3 regions of the Dechloromonas sp. TW-R-39-2 genome follow, and region 3 is predicted to be linked to each of the others. Evidence: predicted binding sites of a transcription regulator. Region 3 holds the regulator's gene; each other region holds the start of a gene.
The links. Region 3 encodes FNR, which switches genes on or off when oxygen is low (the NO sensors DNR and NnrR bind a similar motif). Its sites were predicted from a motif close to TTGANCTAGNTCAA; they were not measured.
Positions count from the first base shown of each region.

Region 1: GBK02_RS00320 (amine dehydrogenase large subunit) is a predicted target of FNR. The motif match lies at 1,288-1,301, and genes of this name have one in related genera.
Region 2: GBK02_RS06310 (cytochrome c oxidase subunit 3 family protein) is a predicted target of FNR. The motif match lies at 2,044-2,057, and genes of this name have one in related genera.

Region 1 is NZ_CP045202.1:66,010-69,287, reverse strand. Features, by position in the region: gene GBK02_RS00325 (helix-turn-helix domain-containing protein) at 1-838, opposite strand, end outside; gene GBK02_RS00320 (amine dehydrogenase large subunit) at 1,484-2,629, shown strand; gene GBK02_RS00315 (MauE/DoxX family redox-associated membrane protein) at 2,629-3,180, shown strand; gene mauD (methylamine dehydrogenase accessory protein MauD) at 3,194-3,278, shown strand, end outside.
Region 2 is NZ_CP045202.1:1,330,863-1,334,140, reverse strand. Features, by position in the region: gene GBK02_RS06320 (cytochrome c) at 154-582, shown strand; gene GBK02_RS06315 (cbb3-type cytochrome c oxidase subunit I) at 602-1,978, shown strand; gene GBK02_RS06310 (cytochrome c oxidase subunit 3 family protein) at 2,092-2,694, shown strand; gene GBK02_RS06305 (cytochrome C oxidase subunit IV family protein) at 2,694-2,963, shown strand; gene GBK02_RS06300 (CbbQ/NirQ/NorQ/GpvN family protein) at 2,960-3,278, shown strand, end outside.
Region 3 is NZ_CP045202.1:2,744,902-2,748,179, reverse strand. Features, by position in the region: gene GBK02_RS13330 (hypothetical protein) at 1-1,166, shown strand, start outside; gene GBK02_RS13325 (SirB2 family protein) at 1,166-1,546, shown strand; gene fnr (fumarate/nitrate reduction transcriptional regulator Fnr) at 1,551-2,297, opposite strand; gene hemN (oxygen-independent coproporphyrinogen III oxidase) at 2,380-3,278, shown strand, end outside.

The sequences.
Region 1 (3,278 bases), 780 kb from region 3:
GCAGTTCGCGGCGTACGCCGTTCAGGCGCAGCGAGCGCAGGTAGTGCACCGGGTTGGTGTCGAGCACTTCCTGAAAGCAGTAGTTGAGCATGCGTCGGCTGATGTTCAGTTTCTGGCACAGATCGGCAACAGTGATCGGTTCCGACGTGTTTGACAGCGCGTAGTCGGTGGCTTCCTTGACGACGTGGCAGCGTCCCTTGAACGAGCGGGTCGGCAAAGGCGCGTGACTAGAGGCGTGCAGGACTTCGGCCAGATGCCCGATCACGGCGGAGCTCATGGCGCGCTGTACCTGCGGATAGCGGAGCAGGGCGGGTTCAAAACTGGCCGGATCGAAAATCGATAGCAGGCAACTGCGTAATTCGTCGATCAATTGCGGTTCGGCCACCATGACGGTCGGTGCTTTGGGAAAAACATGGCGCAACTGGTCGTGAGCATCGGGATTCAGTGCATTGAGCAATGTTGCTTCCGGAATCGCCACTGCAACGACATCGAAGTATTCGGGCGAGGTGAGCGAGAACTCCTGGTCGCTGTGGAAGGTGAGCATTGAATCGTGGGTCAGTACCTGGCGGGCAAACAGGCCGGTACCTTTCATGCTGACCGGGATGCCAACAACGAAACAGCCATTCCACGAACTGCCGCTTTGCGAGACCGAACGATTGGTTGTTTCGCGAAATATCTGCAGTCCCTTGAAACGCAGGTCGATGACCTTGCCTTCGAAGTTGCCGGGCGATAACTGATCGTAGACCTGGTCCCAGTCCTTCAGTGCTTCGGCGTGCTCATCCGAGTCGCGTGTAATGCGATTTTGAAATGAGTATTGGGTGGCGGCGCTGTGGGACATACAAACACACTTTCAGTCATCGGGCTGTTCAGTGCGATCAACTGGCAGATCGAACACTATGCCCTTAAGGATAGTAGAGAAATTTCGTTTAGTGGAATCAATCTTGAATAGTGACAATCTGATTTTTCCGATTCCGGATATTCAGGATTTGCTGTTGATCGATTTTGTGCCTGGTTTGCATGTCGGATTGGTGCATCGAGAAAGTGAAATGCACCGGATTTGGCGCTTGAGGTCCGCTTCCTGATTTATATTTTTCTTTGAAAATCATGCTGTTGTGTGATTTTTGATTGATGGCTGGTGGTTTTGTTTCGCATTGCCCTGTGTTTTCAGCACAAGCTGTGCCAATTGGCCTGGCTGCAATTGACTCAGCGTTTTAGTCGGTTATTTGCCTGGTAGCTGAATGACCTGATCCGAGTTTCGGTTCAGGTCATTTTTTGGTCGGCCCGACCTTGTTTCAGGTCAAGAATTTCATCTTTGAAATGACGACTTTTCCGATTCCGGATACTGCATAGCCAGTTTCCGGGATTTCGGTTCCGATTTCGGATACCGCCTTCTCCCTCCCAGAGACAACAATTTGAGCCATCCGCCGGAGTGTCACTTCGCTTCGGTTCTGGTCCAGATTCGATAACAAAAAGGAGGTCGCTGGTGATACCCAAGAGAGCAGTTCTACTTTCCCTGCTGGCAGTGCTGGGGGCTGCGCTACCCGCGCATGCCGAGTTGCCGGTCGATGAGATCACGGTCGGCAAGCTGGCGCCGGCCCATCCCTACCGCTTGTACTACACCGATGTCGCGCTACCGCATCTGGCCGACGGCAAACTGACGGTGATCGACGGGCGCACCCTGAAGGTCGAGGGCATGGTGTCTACCGGCATGTTCGCCCAGACTACCTTGTCGCCTGACCGCAGTGAAATCTATGTGGTGACGACGTACTACAGCAAGTTGAATCGTGGCGAGCGGATCGAGGAAATTCTCGTTTATGACGCCAAGACCCTGGCGCTCAAGGAGGAAATTCCCTACGCCGCCCGCCACGCCCAGGCGCTGCCGTATCGCGGCACCTTGCGTACCTCGGCCGACGGTCGCTTCATCATCGTCCAGAACGCCACGCCGGCAACCTCGGTCAGCATCGTCAATCGCCAGACCGGCAAACAGATTTCCGAAATTCAGACGCCGGGTTGCTACATCGTCTATCCGGCGCAGACCGCCAACCGTTTCTCGACCTTGTGCGGCGACGGCACGATGCTGACCATTTCGCTGGATAACGACGGAAATCCGGTCGGCAAGAAGAAGAGCATCAAGTTCTTCGACCCGGACGAGGATGCGTTGTTCGTTTCGGCTGCGCAGGAAGGCGACAACTACCATTTTGTTTCCTACAAGGGCAATGCGGTGACCGTCAATGTCGGTAGCGAAGCTGCGGTTCCGGGGACATTCTGGAAACTGGGTAACGAGGCCGATGTGAAAAAAGGCTGGCGTCCCGGCGGTTATCAGCCGGTTGCCCTGCACCAGGCCAGCGGCACGCTGTATGTCGGCATGCACCCCAAGGGTTTTGAAGGCAGCCACAAGGAAGGCGCGCGTGAAATCTGGGTCTATGACCTGGCTTCGAAAACGCGCGTCAGCCGCACCAAGACCACCCCTGCTACCGGGCTGGCGGTCAGTCAGGGCGATGCGCCGCGCGTCTTTGCCTTCGATAGCGCCAAAGCCGGTGTTGCCGCTTTCGACGGCGGTCGCAAGTTGAAGCCGGTCGGTGCAGCCGTCGGTTTTGGCGATACCCCGACCCAGCTGGAAGTGCAGTGATGGAAACCCTTCTCTCCCTGTTTTCCGATCCGGTGGTGACACGGGCGCTCGGGGCGACCTTGTCGGTGGTCCTGCTGGTCGGCGCCTGGCACAAGTTGAAAGACCCGCTGGTGTTTTCGGCAGCAGTCGACAACTACCGTCTGGTGCCCGAACGCCTCTCGCCTTTGGTGGCCGGTGTTCTGCCTATCGTCGAACTGGCGGCCGGCGGCTTGCTGCTCTTCCCGGAAACGGCCTTCATCGGTGGTCTGCTCGCCTTGCTGTTGCTGGCAACGGTGACCTCGGCAGTGGCAATCAATGTCCTGCGCGGCCATACCAAGATCGACTGCGGTTGCGGCGGCTTGTCCGGTCAGCCGTTGTCCTGGGCGCTGGTCGTACGTAACGGCCTGCTCATGGGCATGGTCGCCCTGGCCATGCAGGAAGGCGCTGCCCGCACGCTGGTCTGGGCCGATTACCTGACGGTCGGTGGTGCCGTACTCGCTCTGGTCGGCATCTATGTCTCGGCCAATCAACTGATGACCAACGCCCCGCTGGCGCTGGCTGTTCGCAAATAGAAAAGGAAATGCCATGAACGAAGCAATGCTTGTTTCCAACGTTTTTCTCTGGGCCGTGGTTCTCGGCCTGGTTGTCGTCGTGCTCGCCCTGGCTCGCC
Region 2 (3,278 bases), 1.4 Mb from region 3:
TCGGCAAAATGACCGCCACACCACCATCCCAGCCAATTCGACCGGGATATATATTCTTCGGCAATCGAGGTTTTTTAGCAGGCATCAAAGCCCGCCAACCCCGCTTGAAACTAACATCGGCGCGCCAAACAATTTCCGAAAGGGGGAAAAACAATGAGTGGCGCTTTCACCAAATCGATGGCGCGGAACATTTTCTACGGGGGGACGACGTTCTTCTTCCTGCTGTTCCTTGCGCTGTCATTCGATACCCATTCGCAACTTCCCAAACGTGACATGCGGCAGAACATTACGCCACAAGTCGTCGAAGGCAAGAAGCTGTGGGAAGTCAATAACTGTATCGGTTGCCACACCCTGATGGGTGAAGGTGCCTACTTTGCCCCTGAACTGGGCAATGTAATCGTTCGCTACGGTGACGAAGGCGTCAAAGCCTTCATCAAGAGCCGTCCGAAAGATGGCATCCCGGGTCGCCGCAGCATGCCTCAGTTCAACTTCACCGACGAGCAACTGGATGCCATCGTGGCCTTCCTGAAGCACGTCAATTCGATCAACGATGCTAACTGGCCGCCTAACAGCCAGGGCTGATCGAGAGGAGATACTGAACATGCAATTCAAATCCCAAGCGGTTGCAAAACCCTACTTCATCGCGGCAATCGGTCTGTTTGTCGGTCAAATCCTGTTCGGCCTGATTCTTGGCCTGCAGTATGTGCTCGGCGACTTCCTGTTCCCCGCCATCCCGTTCAACGTGGCCCGCATGGTCCACACCAACCTGCTGATCGTGTGGCTGCTGTTTGGCTTCATGGGCGGCGCGTACTACATGATCCCGGAAGAATCCGAGACCGAACTGTTCAGCCCGAAACTGGCGCTGCTGATGTTCTGGATCTTCCTGGTCGCTGGTGCAGCAACGATCGTCGGCTATCTGGCCGTCCCGTATGCCACGCTGGCTGAACTGACCGGCAACAACATCCTCGAAACGATGGGTCGCGAGTTCCTCGAACAGCCGCTGCCGACCAAGCTCGGCATCGTCGTCGTGGCACTGGTATTCCTGTTCAACATCACCATGACGGTGCTGAAGGGCAAGAAGACCTCGATTTCGATCGTGCTGCTGCTCGGCCTATGGGGTCTGGCTGTCTTCTTCCTGTTCTCCTTCTACAACCCGGCGAACGTCGTTCTCGACAAGTTCTTCTGGTGGTGGACGGTGCACCTCTGGGTAGAAGGCGTGTGGGAACTGATCCTCGGCTCGTTCCTGGCCTTCGTGCTGATCAAGACGACCGGTGTTGACCGTGAAGTGATCGAAAAATGGCTGTACGTCATCGTCACCCTGACGCTGATCACCGGCATCATCGGTACGGGTCACCACTACTTCTGGATCGGTACGCCGGAATACTGGCAGTGGTGGGGTTCCATCTTCTCCGCTCTGGAACCGATTCCGTTCTTCGCCATGACCGTCTTTGCCTTCAACATGGTAAACCGTCGTCGTCGCGAACATCCGAACAAGGCCGCCGTTCTGTGGGCTCTGGGTACCGGCGTGATGGCTTTCCTGGGCGCTGGCGTGTGGGGCTTCCTGCACACCCTGGCTCCGGTCAACTACTACACCCACGGCACGCAGATCACCGCTGCTCACGGTCACATGGCTTTCTATGGCGCCTACGCCATGGTCAACCTGATGATGATCTCCTACGCCATGCCCATCCTGCGCGGCCGTGCTGCCAACAGCAACAAGTCGCAAGTGCTGGAAATGTGGTCGTTCTGGCTGATGACCACGGCAATCGTGTTCATCACCCTGTTCCTGACCGCCGCCGGTATCCTCCAGGTCTGGCTGCAACGTGTTTCCGACACGCCGCTGCCGTTCATGGTGGCTCAGGACAAGATCGCATTGTTCTACTGGATGCGTGAATGGGCCGGTGTGGTCTTCCTGATCGGTCTGATCATCTATATCGCCAGCTTCTTCGTTGGCGGCAAGGAAGAAAAGGCTGCATAAGCCCTCTCCTCCGCTAGCACGCTAGCCAAAGGCGCAGATCGAAAGGTCTGCGCCTTTTTCCATTTTTGGGCCATATCAAGTTCCGCTGATGCGCCTGCCGCTACCATAGTCGCATGAGTGAAACACAGACCATCACCGGCACGACAACCGGTCCAGCTCCTGCCAGAAAACTCCCCGGCGATCTTGCCATCTGGTTTTTCATCCTGGCAGAAATGCTGGCCTTTGCCGTTTTTTTTGCCTCCTACGCCTTTGCCCGGGCGCACGATCCGGCACTGTTCAATCTTTACCAGCAGACGCTGGACCGGAACGCCGGAGCGCTGAATACCGTACTGTTAATCACCGGCTCATGGTTTGTCGTACTCGCAGTCCAGGCAGCACATCGTGACGACAGCCCTGCCGTGGCACGCAACATCCTGCTCGGTTTCCTCTGCGGCGGCGGTTTTCTGGTCGTCAAAGTATTCGAGTACGCGGCCAAGTTTGGCGCCGGCATTTCAATGTCGACCAATACTTTCTACATGTTTTATATTTCACTAACCTTTTTTCACTTCATGCACGTCATACTCGGCATGGTGATTCTTGCTGTCCTCTGGTTCCAGGCACGTCAGGGTGCGTACACCAGCCAAAACGCCAACGGGCTGGAAAGCGGCGCGGCGTACTGGCACATGGTCGATCTGCTGTGGATCATTCTTTTTCCGCTTGTTTATGTGATGCGCTGATGAGTCACCTGCTTAACAACCCCGCCCATCGAGCCTGGCTCGTTCTTCTTGTCGCCACGGCGCTGACCTGGTATCTCGGCGAAGTCGGCGCAGCCGGCACCTGGGCGATTGTCACCATGCTGCTCATCGCCTTTATCAAAGGCCGGCTGGTCATTCTCGATTTCATGGAACTGCGCGAGGCGCCCCTGATGTGGCGCCTGCTGCTCGAAGGCTGGCTGATTTTTGTTTCCAGCCTGATACTCTTGGCTTACTGGATCTCTCTCAAATGAACGAACTACCTTTCTACGAACCGTCCGGCAACGAAATCGCACTGTTCGAACACGCCTACAAGCAACGCCTCCCGCTGCTGATCAAGGGACCGACCGGCTGTGGCAAGACGCGCTTTGTGGCGCACATGGCTGCCCGCCTCAAGTTGCCGCTGTACACCGTCGCCTGTCACGATGACCTGACGGCGGCCGACCTGGTTGGCCGCCACCTGATTTCGGACAGCGGCACCTACTGGTCCGACGGTCCGTTGACCCGTGCCGTACGTGAAGGCGGTATCTGCTACCTCGATGAAGTGGTCGAAGCACGCAAGGACACCA
Region 3 (3,278 bases):
GCTGGATGCCGGGGACGTTGGCCGTAACGCACTTGTTGACCGTCGGTTTCATGCTGCAAGTCATGCTGGGGGCGCTGGTCCAGATTTTTCCTGTCGTGGCGGGGGCCAATCTGTGGCGCCCCTTGCGGCTCTCGGCCATGTTGCATAGTGGGCTGACGCTGGGCACGTGCCTGCTGGCTGGCGGCTTCTATTTCGGAAGCCCGTTGTTGCTCAGCGTTGCGGCCGGGGTGCTTTTGTTGACGGCACTGCTGATTCTGGGGGCGACAACTCATGCCCTGATTGGTGTCCGATCCACCAGCCCGACGATTCTTGGCTTGAAGCTTGCGCTGGCCGGGCTGGCTGGCGTGGTCGGACTTGGCGTGCTGATGGCTTGGGGGCTGGCTCATGGCTGGCCTTTGCCGCTGCCTATGCTGGCTGATTTGCATGCAGCCTGGGGGCTCGGGGCTTGGGCCGGCGTCCTGTTGGCAGCCATTGCTTATGTGGTTGTGCCGATGTTCCAGCTGACGCCAGGTTATCCCGCACGTCCGGGCTGGCTGTTCCCGTGCTGCATGTTGCTCATCGTCCTGCTTTGGAGCGGTGCCGTATTTTTCGATATACCGAACATGATCCGCGTCGTCCAGGGAATAACCGCATTGCTCGGCCTGGCTTTTGCCGGGCTGACCCTGCGTCTTCAACTCAAGCGTCGGCGGGCGAGGGCTGATGCCACTTACCGTTATTGGCAAATCGGTTTGGCGGCCAGCATTTTTGCACTTTTGATGTTGTTGACCGCAGCAATGTGGCCGGCTGCTTCGGAGATCGATGGCTGGACCCTGTTTTTTGGCATCACATTGCTTGCTGGCGGATTTGTCCCTTTCATCATCGGGATGCTCTACAAGATTGTTCCATTCCTTGCCTGGCTTCATTTGCAGAACCAGGGGCAAGCCAAGGTGGTTGCGCCGAACATGAACAAGATCCTGTCTGATGCCGACATGCAGCGGCAGATGAAATGCTATGCGCTGGCCGTGGTGCTTTTGCTCGGTGCCGTGCTTTTCCCGGAATGGCTGGCTCGTCCCGCCGGGGTGGCCTTTGCATTGGCCAATGGCTGGCTCGGATTCAACTTGAGCCTCGCTATTTCCCGCTATCGCAAGCATTCGGCTGAAATAGCGCTCAAGCTGGCGGCTCGGTGATGAGTTATCTGGCACTAAAGCACATACACGTTACGTGCGTGTTGCTCAGCGGTCTTGGCTTTTGTCTGCGGGCAATCTGGATGCTTGCCGATTCGTCCTTGCTGAAGCATCGCTTGGTCAGGCTGCTGCCCCATCTTGTCGATACGACCTTGCTCGGGAGTGCCGTGCTGCTGGCTATATCAAGTGGGCAGTATCCGTTTGTAAACGGATGGTTGACCGCGAAATTTCTCGGGCTGCTGGCTTATATCGTCTTTGGAACGTTTGCCCTCAAGCGGGGCAGGACAAAGGCGATCCGCGCTATGTTTCTGGGTTTCGCGCTGCTCGCCTACGCCTACATCATCAGTGTTGCGCTGACGCGTAATCCGCTGCCCGGCTTGTAGTCAGTCAGTTGGGATGATGATTCATCAGGGCTTTCAGCCCGTTAACATTCAAGATCCGGATATGTTTTTGCTGGACGGCGATATGGCCTTCTTCTTGGAATCGGGAGAAGGCGCGCGAAACCGTTTCGAGCTTGAGGCCGAGGTAGCTGCCGATTTCTTCGCGCGTCATGCGCAGGTAAAACTCGGCGTGAGAAAAACCACGTGCCGTGAATCGCTGCGAGAGATTGAGCAGGAAGGCGGCCAGTCGCTCTTCGGCGCGCATGGTGCCGAGCAGCATCATTACGCCGTGGTCGCGGACGATTTCGCGGCTCATGACCTTGTGAAAATGGTGCTGCAAGGTATGAATTTCACGCGACAGGCTTTCCAGTTGCGAAAACGGAATGGCGCAGATTTCACTATCTTCGAGGGCGATCGCGTTGCAGGTGTGGTGTTCAGTGCTGATGCCGTCAAGTCCGAGCAGCTCGCCAGCCATCTGGAACCCGGTCACCTGATCCCGGCCATCCTCAAGCAGCACATCGGTTTTGAAGAAGCCGCTACGGATGGCGTAAATTGCATCGAATGTTTCTCCGGCCCGGTAGAGGTGGTCGCCACGCTTGATGCGGCGACGGGTCGATACCAGGTCATCCAGGCGTTCGAGCTCGTCAATGTTGAGTCCGAAGGGTAGGCAGAGTTCGCGCAGATTGCAGTTCGAACACGCCGTCTTGATGACCGAAAGAGAAATTTCCTGTGAAGCTGTTTGTTGGGGCATCATCAACCTGCGTTCGCTTGATCCATGTCAACCATGATTTGGCACCATCCGAACATAATCCGTGCAACTCTTGGTGGTATGTTTAATGAATTTCGCAACTGAAAACCTCGTATTCGATCCTCAGATCATTCGCCGCTTCGACGTCAACGGCCCCCGCTACACTTCGTATCCGACGGCCGATCGTTTCGTCGAAGCTTTCGATTCGGACGCTGCCAAACTGTGGCTCGGCAAGCGCAACATCGGCGGTATCAGCCGTCCGCTGTCATTATACTTCCACATACCGTTCTGTAACACTATCTGCTATTACTGTGCCTGCAACAAGATCATTACCAAGGATCACGGGCGCAGCGCCAAATACCTGAAATACCTTGCCAAGGAGCTTGCCCTGCAAAGCGCCAGCCTGGACGGTCAGGACGGCGAGCATGAAGTGATCCAGCTGCATTGGGGTGGCGGTACGCCGACTTTCCTGTCGCATGACGAAATGCGGCAACTGATGAGCGAAACCCGCAAGCATTTCAAGTTGCTCGATGGCGGTGAGTACTCGATCGAAGTTGATCCGCGCAAGGTCGATACGGCAACCGTGGCTTTGCTTGGTGAACTGGGTTTCAACCGGATGAGTGTCGGCGTCCAGGACTTCGACGAACGTGTTCAGATTGCCGTTAATCGCGTCCAGACCGAAGAAGAAACGGCGAATGTGATCAATGCCGCGCGGGCCAACGGTTTCAAATCAGTTTCGGTCGATTTGATCTACGGCTTGCCGCATCAGTCGGTCATGGGATTCAACCGGACACTGGAACGTGTTCTGGCCATGGATCCGGATCGCCTGTCGATCTACAACTATGCGCACATGCCGAGCCTGTTCAAGCCGCAGCGCCGGATCGCCGAGCCGGATTTGCCATCGGCCGATACCAAACTGCAAATTCTTGCCCTGGCGATCAAAAAGCTGACCGAAGCTGGCTACGTCTTTATCGGCATGGATCACTT